Limosilactobacillus reuteri: one gene and its partner. The protein of the gene in region 1 interacts with the protein of each later gene in a pairwise test. Links are inferred from orthologs where the notes say so. Each region holds a gene or a part of one and is shown on either strand. Other genes may lie near its edges.

Region 1 (6,368 bases):
GTGGGAGTTTGGTCGCAATATCCAAGTACAGCTTCATTTGTATGTGTGGAACCATGGTGGGGAATAGCAGATAATGTCAAGGCTGATGGGCTCCTCCTCCATAAGCAAGGGATGCACCGTCTAGCACCAAATGAAACAGATAATTATCATTTTAGTATTAAGCCATTTTAAATGGCAACCAAAACAACCAAATCAACGGCGAAAAAGACAACTCGTCGCCGTTCAAAAATTAAAAAAAATCTGGTGATCGTGGAGTCACCATCAAAGGCAAAAACAATCGGTAAATTTTTAGGCCGGTCCTATAAGGTTGTGGCTAGTTTAGGTCATATTCGGGACTTGCCAAAAAGCCGGATGGGGGTAGATATTGAAAATGACTACACCCCTGATTACATTTCAATTCGGGGGAAGGGTGATGTAATTAAGGAACTACGGAAGGACGTTAAAAATGCAAAAGCCGTATATCTTGCATCTGACCCGGACCGTGAAGGGGAAGCAATTGCCTGGCACGTTTCAAATATTTTAAAGCTTGACGATGATCAAAAGAACCGGGTTACCTTTAATGAAATTACTAAAGATGCTGTTAAAGAAGCTTTTAAGGAACCCCGAGAGATTAATATGGATCTCGTGGATGCCCAGCAGGCACGACGGGTATTAGATCGATTAGTTGGATATTCAATTAGCCCAATTTTATGGAAGAAAGTCAAAAAGGGCTTAAGTGCTGGTCGTGTTCAATCAGTTGCCCTTTACCTGATTATTCAACGTGAAAATGAAATTAAAAACTTCAAACCAGAGGAATACTGGACAATTGATGCTGATTTCAAGAAGGGCAAAGAAGAATTCAAGGCTAGTTTTTACGGTGAAAATGGTAAGAAGGTTTCCTTGAAGAATAATGATGATGTTCAGGCAGTCCTTTCTAAAATCGATAAAAAGAAAGATTTCGATATTACTAAGGTGACTAAAAAAGAACGTCGGCGGCAACCACAGCCACCATATACGACCTCGACCATGCAACAGGATGCTAATCGTCGTTTGAACTTCCGAACACGAAAGACAATGATGGCAGCACAAATGTTATATGAAGGGATCGACATTAAAGAAGGAGCACCGGTTGGGTTAATTACCTATATGCGGACGGACTCGACTCGGGTAGCGTCAATTGCTAAGCATGAAGCGTCTAACTATATTCATGAAAACTATGGAGCAGAATATGCGGCAATAAAGCCGGTTAAGGGAAAATTACCTGAAGGGGCCCAGGATGCTCACGAAGCTATTCGGCCAACTTCAGTCTATCGGACACCAGCTAAAATGAAGCAATATTTAACCTCCGACCAGTATAAACTTTATAATTTGATTTGGTCGCGGTTTGTGGCTAGTCAAATGACTGCGGAAGTAATTGATACGATGAGCGTTAACCTCCAGCAAAATGGGGTCGATTTCCGTGCAAATGGATCAAAAGTTAAGTTCCCTGGGTTTACGAAAGTATATAAGCGAGGAACTGAAAAAGATAACTTGTTGCCAGAATTAACTGAAGATGACAAGGCAAAAATGATAAAGGACGATCCAGCTCAGCACTTTACCCAGCCACCTGCTCGTTATACAGAAGCGGCTCTTATTAAAACCTTGGAAGGAAATGGCGTCGGTCGGCCATCAACCTATGCGCCAACCCTTGATACGATTCAACGACGGTACTATGTTCGCCTTGTATCACGCCACTTTGAGCCAACTGAATTGGGTGAAATTGTCAACCGAATTATCGAAAAGCAATTCCCTGATATTGTCAATGTCCAATTTACTGCCGATATTGAAGGCAAACTTGATGAGATTGAAGAGGGTAAGCAGAACTGGATTAATGTTGTTGATAAATTCTATCAACCATTCTCAAAAGAAGTTGATGCAGCTGAAGAAGAGGTTGATAAGATTGAGATGAAAGATGAGCTTGCTGGCACAGATTGTGAAATTTGCGGGGCCCCAATGGTTATTAAAATGGGTCGTTATGGTAAGTTCTATGCATGTTCTCGTTTCCCAAATTGTCGGAATACCAAGGCGATTGTAAAAGATACCGGAATTACATGTCCAAAGTGTGGGCAAGGAACGGTTGTTGAACGAAAATCAAAGAAGAACCGAACTTTCTATGGTTGTTCCCGTTATCCAGATTGTGACTTCGTTTCATGGGATAAACCGATTGGACGTAATTGTCCTAAGGATGGGCACTTCCTTGTTGAAAAGAAAGTCAAGGGTGGTAAACAGGTTGTCTGTCCAAATGGAGACTACCAAGAAGAAGTTCAGAAGTAAATGTTACAAGTAAACGATTTTCTATTACGGTTAAGTTTATGTCGCGGAATTGGCTTAGTTTCAAAGTATCGTCTATGGGAGTGTGCTCAACAGGCGCGCTGCTTTAATAATATTGACTATTTGATTGACCATGCAAATGTTAGCTTACGAAGTGCGTCGTCATTGAAAAATAATTGGACAAGTCCAGAGCTTGATCAAGCAGTGGCCTTAAACAGTCAGGAAAAATTTATTACAATTGCGGATCCGTTATACCCGATCACCTTGAAAGAAACGTACTGTCCGCCCTTGGTATTGTTTTATCGTGGTAATCTGAGCTTGCTCCATCAGCCTTCAATTGGTGTTGTTGGCACTAGGCAGATAACTAATTATGGACAGAGCGCTTTACGAGGATTGCTGCCACCAGTAATTAAGCGGCAGATAGTAGTAATCAGTGGTTTAGCTCAAGGAGTAGATGGTTTTAGCCATGAACTGGCGTTAAAACATGGTGGCCTTACTATCGGAGTGATTGGGACGGGTTTAGATCAAGCTTACCCCCGAAGTCACCAAGTCCTTCAAGATGAGGTTGCCAGACAGGGATTAGTAATTTCTGAGTATGGGCGGGGTGAATCACCTGTGGCTTATCACTTCCCAGAAAGGAACCGAATTATTGCAGGTTTAAGCGAAGTGGTTTTGGTTGTCGAGGCAAAGAAAAGGAGTGGGAGTTTAATCACCGCGAATATCGGTTTAGATGAAAATCGGTCTGTATGCGCTATTCCTGGAAGGATTGATGCTCCCTTATCAGTAGGATGTAACAGTTTAATCGCAGCTGGCGCGAAACCAATTCTCAGCGCCCAAGATCTGCTAGACGAGTTTCGGCTGTACGATTCAAGGGCTTGAATGAATAAGGAAACCATTAGTCAAATTAAGGCCCGTTTACAAACTATCACAGATACAACTGATCCTTACTTGCAAACTATTCGTGATGATTCGCGAAAAGGTGTTCAAGCAGCAATTCAGCAATTTGAACGGCGGCTTGCACGGCAGAAGGAAGCTGAAGAGGCGTTCAATAACCGGTTTAAATATGAAAAGTACTACTGGGAAAAGGGATATCAGTATGTTGCAGGAATGGATGAAGTAGGAAGAGGACCATTGGCTGGGCCGGTGGTTACTTGTGTAGTAATTTTAAATGCAGATTTTGACCTGATAGGGGTAACAGATTCCAAACAGTTAACTAGGCATGAACGAGAAAATTTGTATTTACGGATTGTTGATGAGGCGGTTGAAGTTAGCATTGCGGTAAATGATGCGCCAGTGATTGATCAAATGAATATTTATGCTGCTACCCAGGATGCAATGATTCGGGCAGTTAATCACCTTCACCATCGACCAGATCATCTGATTGTTGATGCTGTCCCATTAGCAATTGATATTCCTCAGACGACTTTGATCAAGGGGGATCAAAAGAGTATTAGCGTTGCTGCAGCCAGTATTGTCGCAAAAGAATACCGTGATCACCTAATGCGGGACTATGATTATGTTTATCCAGGGTATGGTTTTGCACAAAATATGGGTTATGGAACCAAAGAACATTTAGCCGGCTTAGAAAAAATGGGGGCAACTCCTATTCATCGGCGCTCTTTTAATCCCGTTCCAAAATATTTAAATTAAATGGCAACAATTCAATGGTTCCCAGGACACATGGCAAAAGCATTACGCCAAATTCGTGAACAAATGCCACTAGTAGATATTTTGTTTGAGCTAGTAGATGCTCGTGTCCCCTATTCGTCACAAAATCCAGAAGTGGCACTAGCTGCAGGAGAAAAGCCCAAACTTTTAATTATGACAAAAACGGACCTAGCAGACCAGAAACGATTAAATGAATGGATTAAATACTTTGAGCAACATAATCAACCAGTTCTTGCTCTCGATTCACGCCAAAATAACGTGGCAAAAGTTGTAACGGCTAAAAGTAAAGAGATATTAAAAGATAAATTGGCAGAAGAAAAAGCCAAGGGAATGAAAAAGAGGCCAATTCGGGCAATGTGTGTTGGTGTTCCCAATGTAGGGAAATCAACTCTTTTAAATCACCTGGTAAAAAAGAACGTTGCGGCTACTGGAAACCGTCCCGGAGTCACTACTGGACAGCAATGGTTGCGGTCATCAGCAGAATTGGAATTACTTGATACTCCTGGTGTCCTTTGGCATAAATTTGCTACTCCTAAGCAGGGGATAATGCTTGCTTTAACGGGAGCAATTAAAGATAGCTTATACGCAAAGGATGATGTAGCGTTGTTTGCCCTTGATTACTTGCGGCAACATCAGCCAGAGATGTTAAAGCAACGTTACCACTTAACTGATGCAGATCTGGACGAATCGGTTGCCAATCCAGATTTACTATTAACGATTACTGCTAAAATGGGCTTTCGTGATGATTATGACCGGGCTAGTGAACGCTTGATTTTTGACTTGCGAAAGGGAAAATTAGGACCAATCACTTTGGAAGTACCTGCTGACCTAAATGAGGATGGACTAAATGAATAAATGAGAATGAGTTTTTATCAGTTTTTAATGACTCAACGAAATCCGAATAGTGCAGATGAAGTTCAACAGTTTGCAAACAATGCTTTTTTGGATACTACTTTTCCTAAGCATTCCGAGGATTTTGATGAAATTTCGCATTATTTAGAAGAAAATGCTGACTATTTGCCATCAATGACAATTTTTGATGAAGCTTGGCAACGGTATATTGATGCAATGAATTAGATGAAAAATTCTGAAGAAAAAAAGACTAATTGGTGGAAATGGGCCTTTTTTTGCTTAGTAGCCTTGATTGTAATTAGCTGTGGGGTTGTGTTAAACAAGGCGACTGCACCGACTCCTGCTACTACAACTAGCAAAGCAGTAAAGCCAAGCGATTCATCAGTAACGGTTGAATTGAATAAAAAACAGGTGAATGCTTTAGCTGCTAATTACCTGAATCAGTTTTTAAAAGGGCAAAAGATCCGTTATGATTTTATTGTTGGCGATCAGTATGCTACCTTGACAGGAAATACTAAGTTTCTAGGGGCTAAGGTGCGATTTGCCATTAACTTTATTCCTGAACGACTAAGTAACGGAAATATCTTGTTGCGGGCTAAGGGACTTTCAGTTGGACGGTTAAATATCCCGATCAAATTTGTGATGGGTTACATTGCAAAGAATTATAATATTCCTAAATGGGTAACAATTAACCCACAAAAGAAGACAGTTTTATTAGACCTTAACCGTTATAGCAAGCACCGTTCTCTTAAGTACTCGGCTCAAGAAATTAACATGCAAGAAGGACGGTTTAAGTTTTTAATCACGGTCCCAACAAGTAATGAATAAATGAAAAAGTGGACTAAATGGCTATTATTATCGCTTTTGGCTATTATGATTATTGGTGGGGGATGGTATACTATTAACCACTTTACAAATTTAACTAGTAATAGTTCAAAAGTTGTTACACCAAAGTATGTTGAAAAGAAAAATGTAAAGCTGGTTGCACTAGGCGATTCCCTTACTCACGGTCAAGGGGACGAGAGTAATAATGGTGGATACGTTGGGGTAATTAAGGAAAAAATCGAACACCGTTACCACCAAACTAAGGTGACAACAGTCAATTACGGGGTAACAGGGGACCGATCCGACCAGATTCTTGACCGCTTAAATCAGCAATCTCAATTACGTAGTGACTTACAGAGCGCGGATGTGATTACGATGACTGTCGGTGGGAACGATTTGATGCAGATCTTGGAAAAAAACGTAATGGGCTCTGAACGGCAAGTTACCAGTAGTGTTGAAAGTGGCGAAAAGACTTATCAAAAAAAATTAATTAAGCTATTTGATGCAGTTCGAAAGGAAAATCCTAAGGCTCCTATTTTTGTGATGAGTATTTATAATCCCTTCTATACCTATTTCCCAGATGTAACAATTATTAACAAGTCAATTAATCAATGGAACCAAACTACGCAAGATACAATGAATAATTATAAGTCAATGTATTTTGTGAACATTAATAAGTTGATGTCATACGGTCAATATCAGACTAAGAGTCAGCAACAACAGCTGGTCAAGGA
Region 2 (6,367 bases), 300 kb from region 1 along the record:
ACGGGGTTGCCCACTTCCTTGAGCATAAAATGTTTGAGAAAAAAGATCATGATGCCTTTGATTTGTTTGGTAAACTAGGAGCTGATTCAAATGCCTTTACTAGTTTTACTCAAACAAGTTATCTTTTTTCGACCACTAGTAATCTCCATGAGAATTTAGATGTTTTATTAGATTTTGTTCAAGATCCCTACTTTACTGCAGAGACAGTGAAGAAAGAGCAGGGGATTATTGGCCAAGAAATTCAAATGTATGAGGATGATCCGAGTTGGCGGCTTTACCTAGGTATTTTAGGCAATTTATACCCTAAAGATCCAATGCGGATTGATATTGCGGGAACGGTTGAATCAATCAGTCATATTACACCAGAAATTTTGATGGATAGTTACCGGACTTTCTATCAACCAACCAATATGAACCTTTTCCTTGTAGGACGCTTAGATCCAGAAGAAACAATGGGATGGATCAAGCAAAACCAAGAACAAAAGATTTTTGCTCCCGCAGAGACACCCCAACGGTTATTTAGCTTGAACGATCCAACTGCTCATGATGTAATTCCATTTCGTTCATTAACGATGGATATTGTTCGTCCCAAAGTGATGGTAGGTTTACGAGGGACCAAGCAATTTGATGATGGTAAAGAACGGCTTCACTACAAATTAGCAATTGATCTTTTGTTAGATGTTTTGTTTGACGATACTTCAGATAATTATTTGCGTTTATATAATAATGAAACATTAGATGACACGTTTAGTTACAATTTTGAAATGCAACGGGGCTTTCACTTTGCGTACTTTAGCTCTGATACTGATCAGATGGAACGCTTTGCAGATGAGGTTATTGATATTCTTGAAAGTGCTGACCAACAAATTGAAGCGGCGCGGACAAGGTTTGAGGGAATTAAAAAAGCAGAACTAGGGCGGTTAATTGGCTTATTAGATTCGCCAGAAGCAATTGCTAATCGTTATGCTGGAGACCTCTTTGCTGGTGCTAGCTTGATGGATGAGATAGCGACCTTGGAAACTATTACGATTGATGATCTTTATCAAGTTGCAAAAGAGTTTATTACTCCGCAAGGTATTTCGGTATACCAAGTTGTTCCGCAACATCAATAAATGAGTGAGAACGAGAACGATCAAAAACGACTAGAAATCGGTAAAATTTTACGAAAAGCACGGGAAGAAAAGGGCTATACCCTTGATGACCTTCAACAAATGACTAAGATTCAAAAGCGGTATTTAATCGCGATTGAAGATGAAAATTTTGATGAACTTCCTGGTGACTTTTATGTTCGTGCGTTCATTAAGCAATACGCCAATACAGTGGGCTTAGATGGTAATGAATTATTGCAAAAATACGATGATCAATTACCACAGACTAAAACGGAAGAGTATTCCGATCACTTGGCTCAAGCAGTTGAAACTCGTGCAAACCAACGAAAAACTGTTAGTGGGAGCGTAGATAAGGTTCGTAACTACATGCCAACGATTATTATTGCTTGCGTGATTATTTTAGTGTTGGCAGCGATTTGGATTACGGCCATTGCTCGCAATCATCGCGATTCTTCTACACGGATTGATAATAGTTCAGTATCTGTTTCTGGAGAGAGTCGTAAGAAGGCCTCTACCTCTGCTAAAAAGGCAAGTACAAAGCAAAGCAAATCAACGGCAATCAAGCTTCAAGAAGCACCTAATCGGAATGACACAAGCGTTACTTACACAGCAAGTCAACTTACTAAAGACACAACGCTACAAATTGAACCAAGTGATCGTTCTTGGATGCAAGTAAGAGCAAATAATAATGACTTATTAAATAGAACTTTGAATAACAATGAAAAAACTAGTGTAAAAATAAGTCGTGACACAACTTCATTAGTAATCACGGTTGGCAATGCCCGGGCAACAAAATTAAAACTCGGTAATCAAGAAATCGACTTTACTAATAATGGCCGTTACCAGAACACGCGGAATGTAACGATTAACTTTGGCCGTACCCAAACAAGCAGCAGTTCAGCAAGTCAGCCGTCAAATAGCTCAAGCCAAGCTTCGTCATCCTCGGCACGTCCTAATAATGCTACTCAACCGTCTGCTGCTAATAATAACAGTCGTCCTCAGACAAATGCTAGTCAACAAAGTAATCAACCAACTCGTTAATTGAATTTACCAAATAAACTAACTGTTATACGTTTAATTATTATTCCCTTTTTCTTATTATTAATGGTGCTGCCATTACAAAGTTGGGGAGCTGTAAGTTTTTGGGGAGCAACTATCCCGATGGCTCAGCTTATTGCTGCTATTTTATTTATTGCAGCAACAATTACTGATAATCTTGATGGACAAATCGCGCGACGGCACCATCTTGTAACTAATTTTGGAAAGTTTACTGATCCGCTTGCTGATAAGTTGCTTGTCATGACTGCATTTATCGTTTTAACTGGAAATGGTGTTGTTCCATCATGGGTAACTTCAATCATTATTTGGCGAGAATTGTCTGTTACGGGCTTACGTTTATTGTTAGTGGAACAAGACGGGGTAGTATTAGCTGCTAAAATGCCGGGGAAGATTAAGACAACTACTCAGTTTTTTGCAATTATCTTCTTACTCTTAAATAATGTTATTTTTGCTATTTGGAATATTCCATTTGGCCAAATAATGTTATATATTTGCTTGTTCTTTACTATTTATTCTGGAGTGGACTACTTCATTCAGGGACGCGACGTCTTTTCGGATGGATTTAAATAGATGGATGCAGAAATTATCTCAGTAGGAACTGAAATAGTCCTTGGGCAAATAGTTAATACTAATGCCGCGTACTTAGCTAAAAAACTGACCCAACTTGACTTACCGGCTACTTATCAAACAACTGTTGACGATCAATCGCAGAGATTAGAGCGGGTTATTAATCATGCTTTGATTCGTGCTCAATTAGTTTTTGTTTGTGGGGGACTCGGACCAACTGCAGATGATGTTACGATGCCTACAGTTGCCAAAGCCTTAGGGAAAGAGCTGTGGACTGACGAAGAACACTGGAAATGGATTCAAAAAACATTTGAGCAACGGCAAATAAAAATGGAACCAGAGAATATTCGTCAAGCCCAGTATCCACGGGGAGGAGAGCCACTTGCCAATCCTGTTGGGCTTGCTCTAGGATGTTGGTATGAAACTAAGGGTAAAGTTGTTGTTGTCTTACCAGGACCACCCGCCGAATTTAAGGCAATGGTTGAAAAGAGTCTGATTCCTAAACTCCAGCAATATTTTCAAACAGGAAAACAAATTACCAGTCGGACATTAAACTTTTTAGGGCGGCCGGAGTCACAATTAATGGATGAAATTGAAGATGCTACTAACGATATACCAGGGATAAGCATTACTTCTTATGTTCAACCAACGGCAATTCAGGTTCGACTCACCGTGCGTGACTTACCAGTGATTGAAGCTGAAGAAAAAATTGATCAGGCACAAAAAGCAATTCTTGCAGTTGAAGAACCATTTTTCTTTGGAGTGGGGGATGACCTTACACTTGCTAAAGTCATCGTTGAACAATTAAAAAGTCGCGGGTGGAAATTGACAGCAGCAGAAAGCTTAACAGGGGGGATGTTCCAAAGTACTATTTGTTCCGTACCAGGAGCCTCGACTGTTTTTAATGGTGGTTTCGTTACTTATGCTGCTAGTGCAAAGGAAAAGTTATTAGGAATTCCCCACGACACGATTGACCAGTATGGGGTAGTGAGTTCTGAAACTGCTGCGGCAATGGCAGAAGGGTGTCGACGAAAATTAAATGTTGAAGTTGGGATTGGCTTTACTGGTGTGGCAGGTCCAGATATGTTAGAAGGACAACCAGCGGGGACGGTCTGGATTGGACTAGCAATGAAGGGACGCCCAACTAAAACCGTTCAATTACATCTTGCATCCTATGTTGGAAGACAGGCGATTCGTACATTAAGTGTTCAGTATGGACTTCAATTAATTTACCGTGAACTAAAAAAATAATTGGCTGACCAACGAAAAGCAGCATTAGATGTTGCTATCAGAAAGATCGAAAAGAACTTCGGTAAGGGCTCTATTATGCGAATGGGTGACGCCACTGATATGAAGGTTGCTTCAGTTTCTAGTGGTTCCCTTGCTATTGACAAGGCACTTGGAATTGGTGGATATCCTCGTGGTCGGATAGTTGAAATTTATGGCCCTGAAAGTTCTGGTAAGACTACTGTAGCATTACATGCAGTAGCAGAAGTACAACGTCAAGGCGGAACAGCAGCCTATATTGATGCTGAAAATGCTCTTGATCCTCAATATGCAGAAGCCTTGGGTGTTAATATTGATGACCTATTGCTTTCACAACCTGATAGTGGTGAAGAAGGATTAGAAATTGCTGATGCATTGATTTCCAGTGGGGCAGTTGACTTAGTAATTGTTGATTCAGTTGCAGCATTAGTTCCTCGTGCTGAAATTGATGGTGATATGGGTGATACCCATGTTGGGTTACAAGCTCGTTTGATGTCTCAGGCTCTTCGAAAACTTTCTGGTGAAATTAATAAGACAAAGACAATTGCTATCTTTATTAACCAAATCCGTGAAAAGGTTGGAGTGATGTTTGGTAACCCTGAAACAACAACTGGTGGACGGGCACTTAAATTTTACTCAACTATCCGGATGGAAATTCGTCGTGCGGAACAAATTAAGAATGGTACGGATGTTATTGGAAATAAAGCTAAAGTAAAGATTGTTAAAAATAAGGTTGCTCCGCCATTCAAACGTTGTGAAGTTGACATTATGTATGGTGAGGGAATCTCTAAGACTGGTGAATTGCTGGATATGGCAGTTGAAAACGATCTTGTTGACAAGAGCGGTGCATGGTATTCATATGGTAATGAACGGATTGGGCAAGGTCGTGAAAATGCTAAAAAGTGGCTTAAGGAACACCCAGATAGCATGAATGAATTAATGGATAAAGTTCGTGTTGCAAATGGGATGGAACCGTTAAATGAAAAGTCAACGAAAGAAACTGCTGATGATAAAGCCAGTGGTAAGACCGGTGAAAATAAACAAGAAACAATTGAAGAAGCAAGTAAAGAATAAGTGAAAATTTTAATGTTCGCCGCGCTTGCTATGGTTGTCGGAATTATTGTCGGCTATGTAATTCGCAAGGTTTCATATGAAAAACAAGTTGCAGAAGCACATAATGATGCTAAAGGTATTATTTCTAAAGCAAAACAAGAAGCAGTAACGGCGAAAAAAGAAGCTATTTTAGAAGCGAAAGAAGAGAGTCATCAATACCGCGAGAGAGTGGAAGATGAGTTAAAACAGCGGCGGAGTGAGGTCCAACGACAAGAAGACCGATTACTCCAACGGGAGGCTTCTTTAGATCATAAGGATAGCGCTCTAGAAAAAAGAGAGAATGCAGTTGGTGTTCGTGAACGTAAATTAGATCAAGAAAAAGAGCAGCTTCATCAATCAAAGGAACAAGCAGAAGCCTTAATTGAACAACGCAAACAAGAAGTTGAAAAAGTTGCTCAAATGTCACAAGAAGATGCTAAGCAGTTATTATTATCTGAAGTAAAAGAACAGTTAAAAACTGAACGAGCAGTAATGATTCGTGACAGTGAACAAGAAGCTGAACTTTCTGCAGAACGTAATGCAAAGAAATTAATTGTTGAAGCAATTCAGCGTAGTGCTGCGGATGTTGTCTCAGAGACGACTGTTTCGGTTGTTAATCTTCCTAATGATGATATGAAGGGAAGAATAATTGGTCGTGAAGGTCGAAATATTAGAACTTTAGAGACGTTAACAGGTATTGATTTGATTATTGATGATACGCCAGAAGCTGTCGTATTGAGCGGCTTTGATCCTGTACGACGTGAGATTGCTAAGATCGCGCTTGAAAAATTAATTCAAGATGGTCGTATTCATCCTGCACGAATTGAAGAAGCAGTTGATAAGGCTCGTAAGCAGATGGATACTCAACTACGGGAGACTGGTGAGCAAGCATTGTTTGATCTAGGAATTCATTCAATGCATCCAGACCTAATTAAGACGGTCGGAAGAATGAAGTACCGGACTAGTTACGGTCAAAATGTCTTAGACCACTCAATCGAAGTTGCTAAGTTAGCCGGAATTATGGCTGCTGAACTTGGGGAAGATGTTACATTAGCAAAACGTGCTGGCCTCCTTCATGATATTGGGAAGGCAATTGATCATGAAGTTGATGGTTCACATGTTGAGTTAGGTGTAGAACTAACCCGCAAGTATAAAGAAAATAAAGTGGTTATCAATACGATTGCTTCTCACCATGGAGATGTCCCTGCTAATTCTGTAATTGCTGTTCTTGTACAAGCAGCAGATGCAATTTCAGGGGCCCGTCCTGGTGCTCG

The links.
Region 2: the proteins of dprA (region 1) and recA interact in binary tests that used the Bacillus subtilis proteins (3 or more experiments, as listed by UniProt). The link is inferred for Limosilactobacillus reuteri from one-to-one orthologs.

The regions. Positions count from the first base shown.
Region 1 is NZ_CP059275.1:127,399-133,766, forward strand. What follows is about bases 1,231-4,230. They hold dprA (DNA-processing protein DprA), read left to right. Parts: upstream 1,231-2,292; coding sequence 2,293-3,168; downstream 3,169-4,230. Other genes in these bases: topA (type I DNA topoisomerase), read left to right, coding at 1,231-2,292; HHK02_RS00725 (ribonuclease HII), read left to right, coding at 3,169-3,939; ylqF (ribosome biogenesis GTPase YlqF), read left to right, coding at 3,940-4,230. Also shown: HHK02_RS00710 (aldose 1-epimerase family protein), read left to right, coding at 1-171; more of topA, read left to right, coding at 172-1,230; more of ylqF, read left to right, coding at 4,231-4,812; HHK02_RS00735 (YozE family protein), read left to right, coding at 4,813-5,034; HHK02_RS00740 (YpmS family protein), read left to right, coding at 5,035-5,637; HHK02_RS00745 (SGNH/GDSL hydrolase family protein), read left to right, coding at 5,638-6,368. UniProt on the Bacillus subtilis protein: Protein that helps load RecA onto ssDNA during transformation. Binds cooperatively to circular ssDNA, is able to bridge different segments of DNA. Favors the loading of RecA onto SsbA- or SsbB-coated ssDNA and formation of RecA-DNA filaments.
Region 2 is NZ_CP059275.1:424,158-430,524, forward strand. What follows is about bases 3,032-6,030. They hold recA (recombinase RecA), read left to right. Parts: upstream 3,032-3,986; coding sequence 3,987-5,075; downstream 5,076-6,030. Other genes in these bases: HHK02_RS02515 (competence/damage-inducible protein A), read left to right, coding at 3,032-3,986; rny (ribonuclease Y), read left to right, coding at 5,088-6,030. In the rest of the region: EF-P 5-aminopentanol modification-associated protein YfmH, read left to right, coding at 1-1,112; HHK02_RS02505 (helix-turn-helix domain-containing protein), read left to right, coding at 1,113-2,150; pgsA (CDP-diacylglycerol--glycerol-3-phosphate 3-phosphatidyltransferase), read left to right, coding at 2,151-2,738; more of HHK02_RS02515, read left to right, coding at 2,739-3,031; more of rny, read left to right, coding at 6,031-6,367. UniProt on the Bacillus subtilis protein: Multifunctional protein involved in homologous recombination, DNA repair and competence.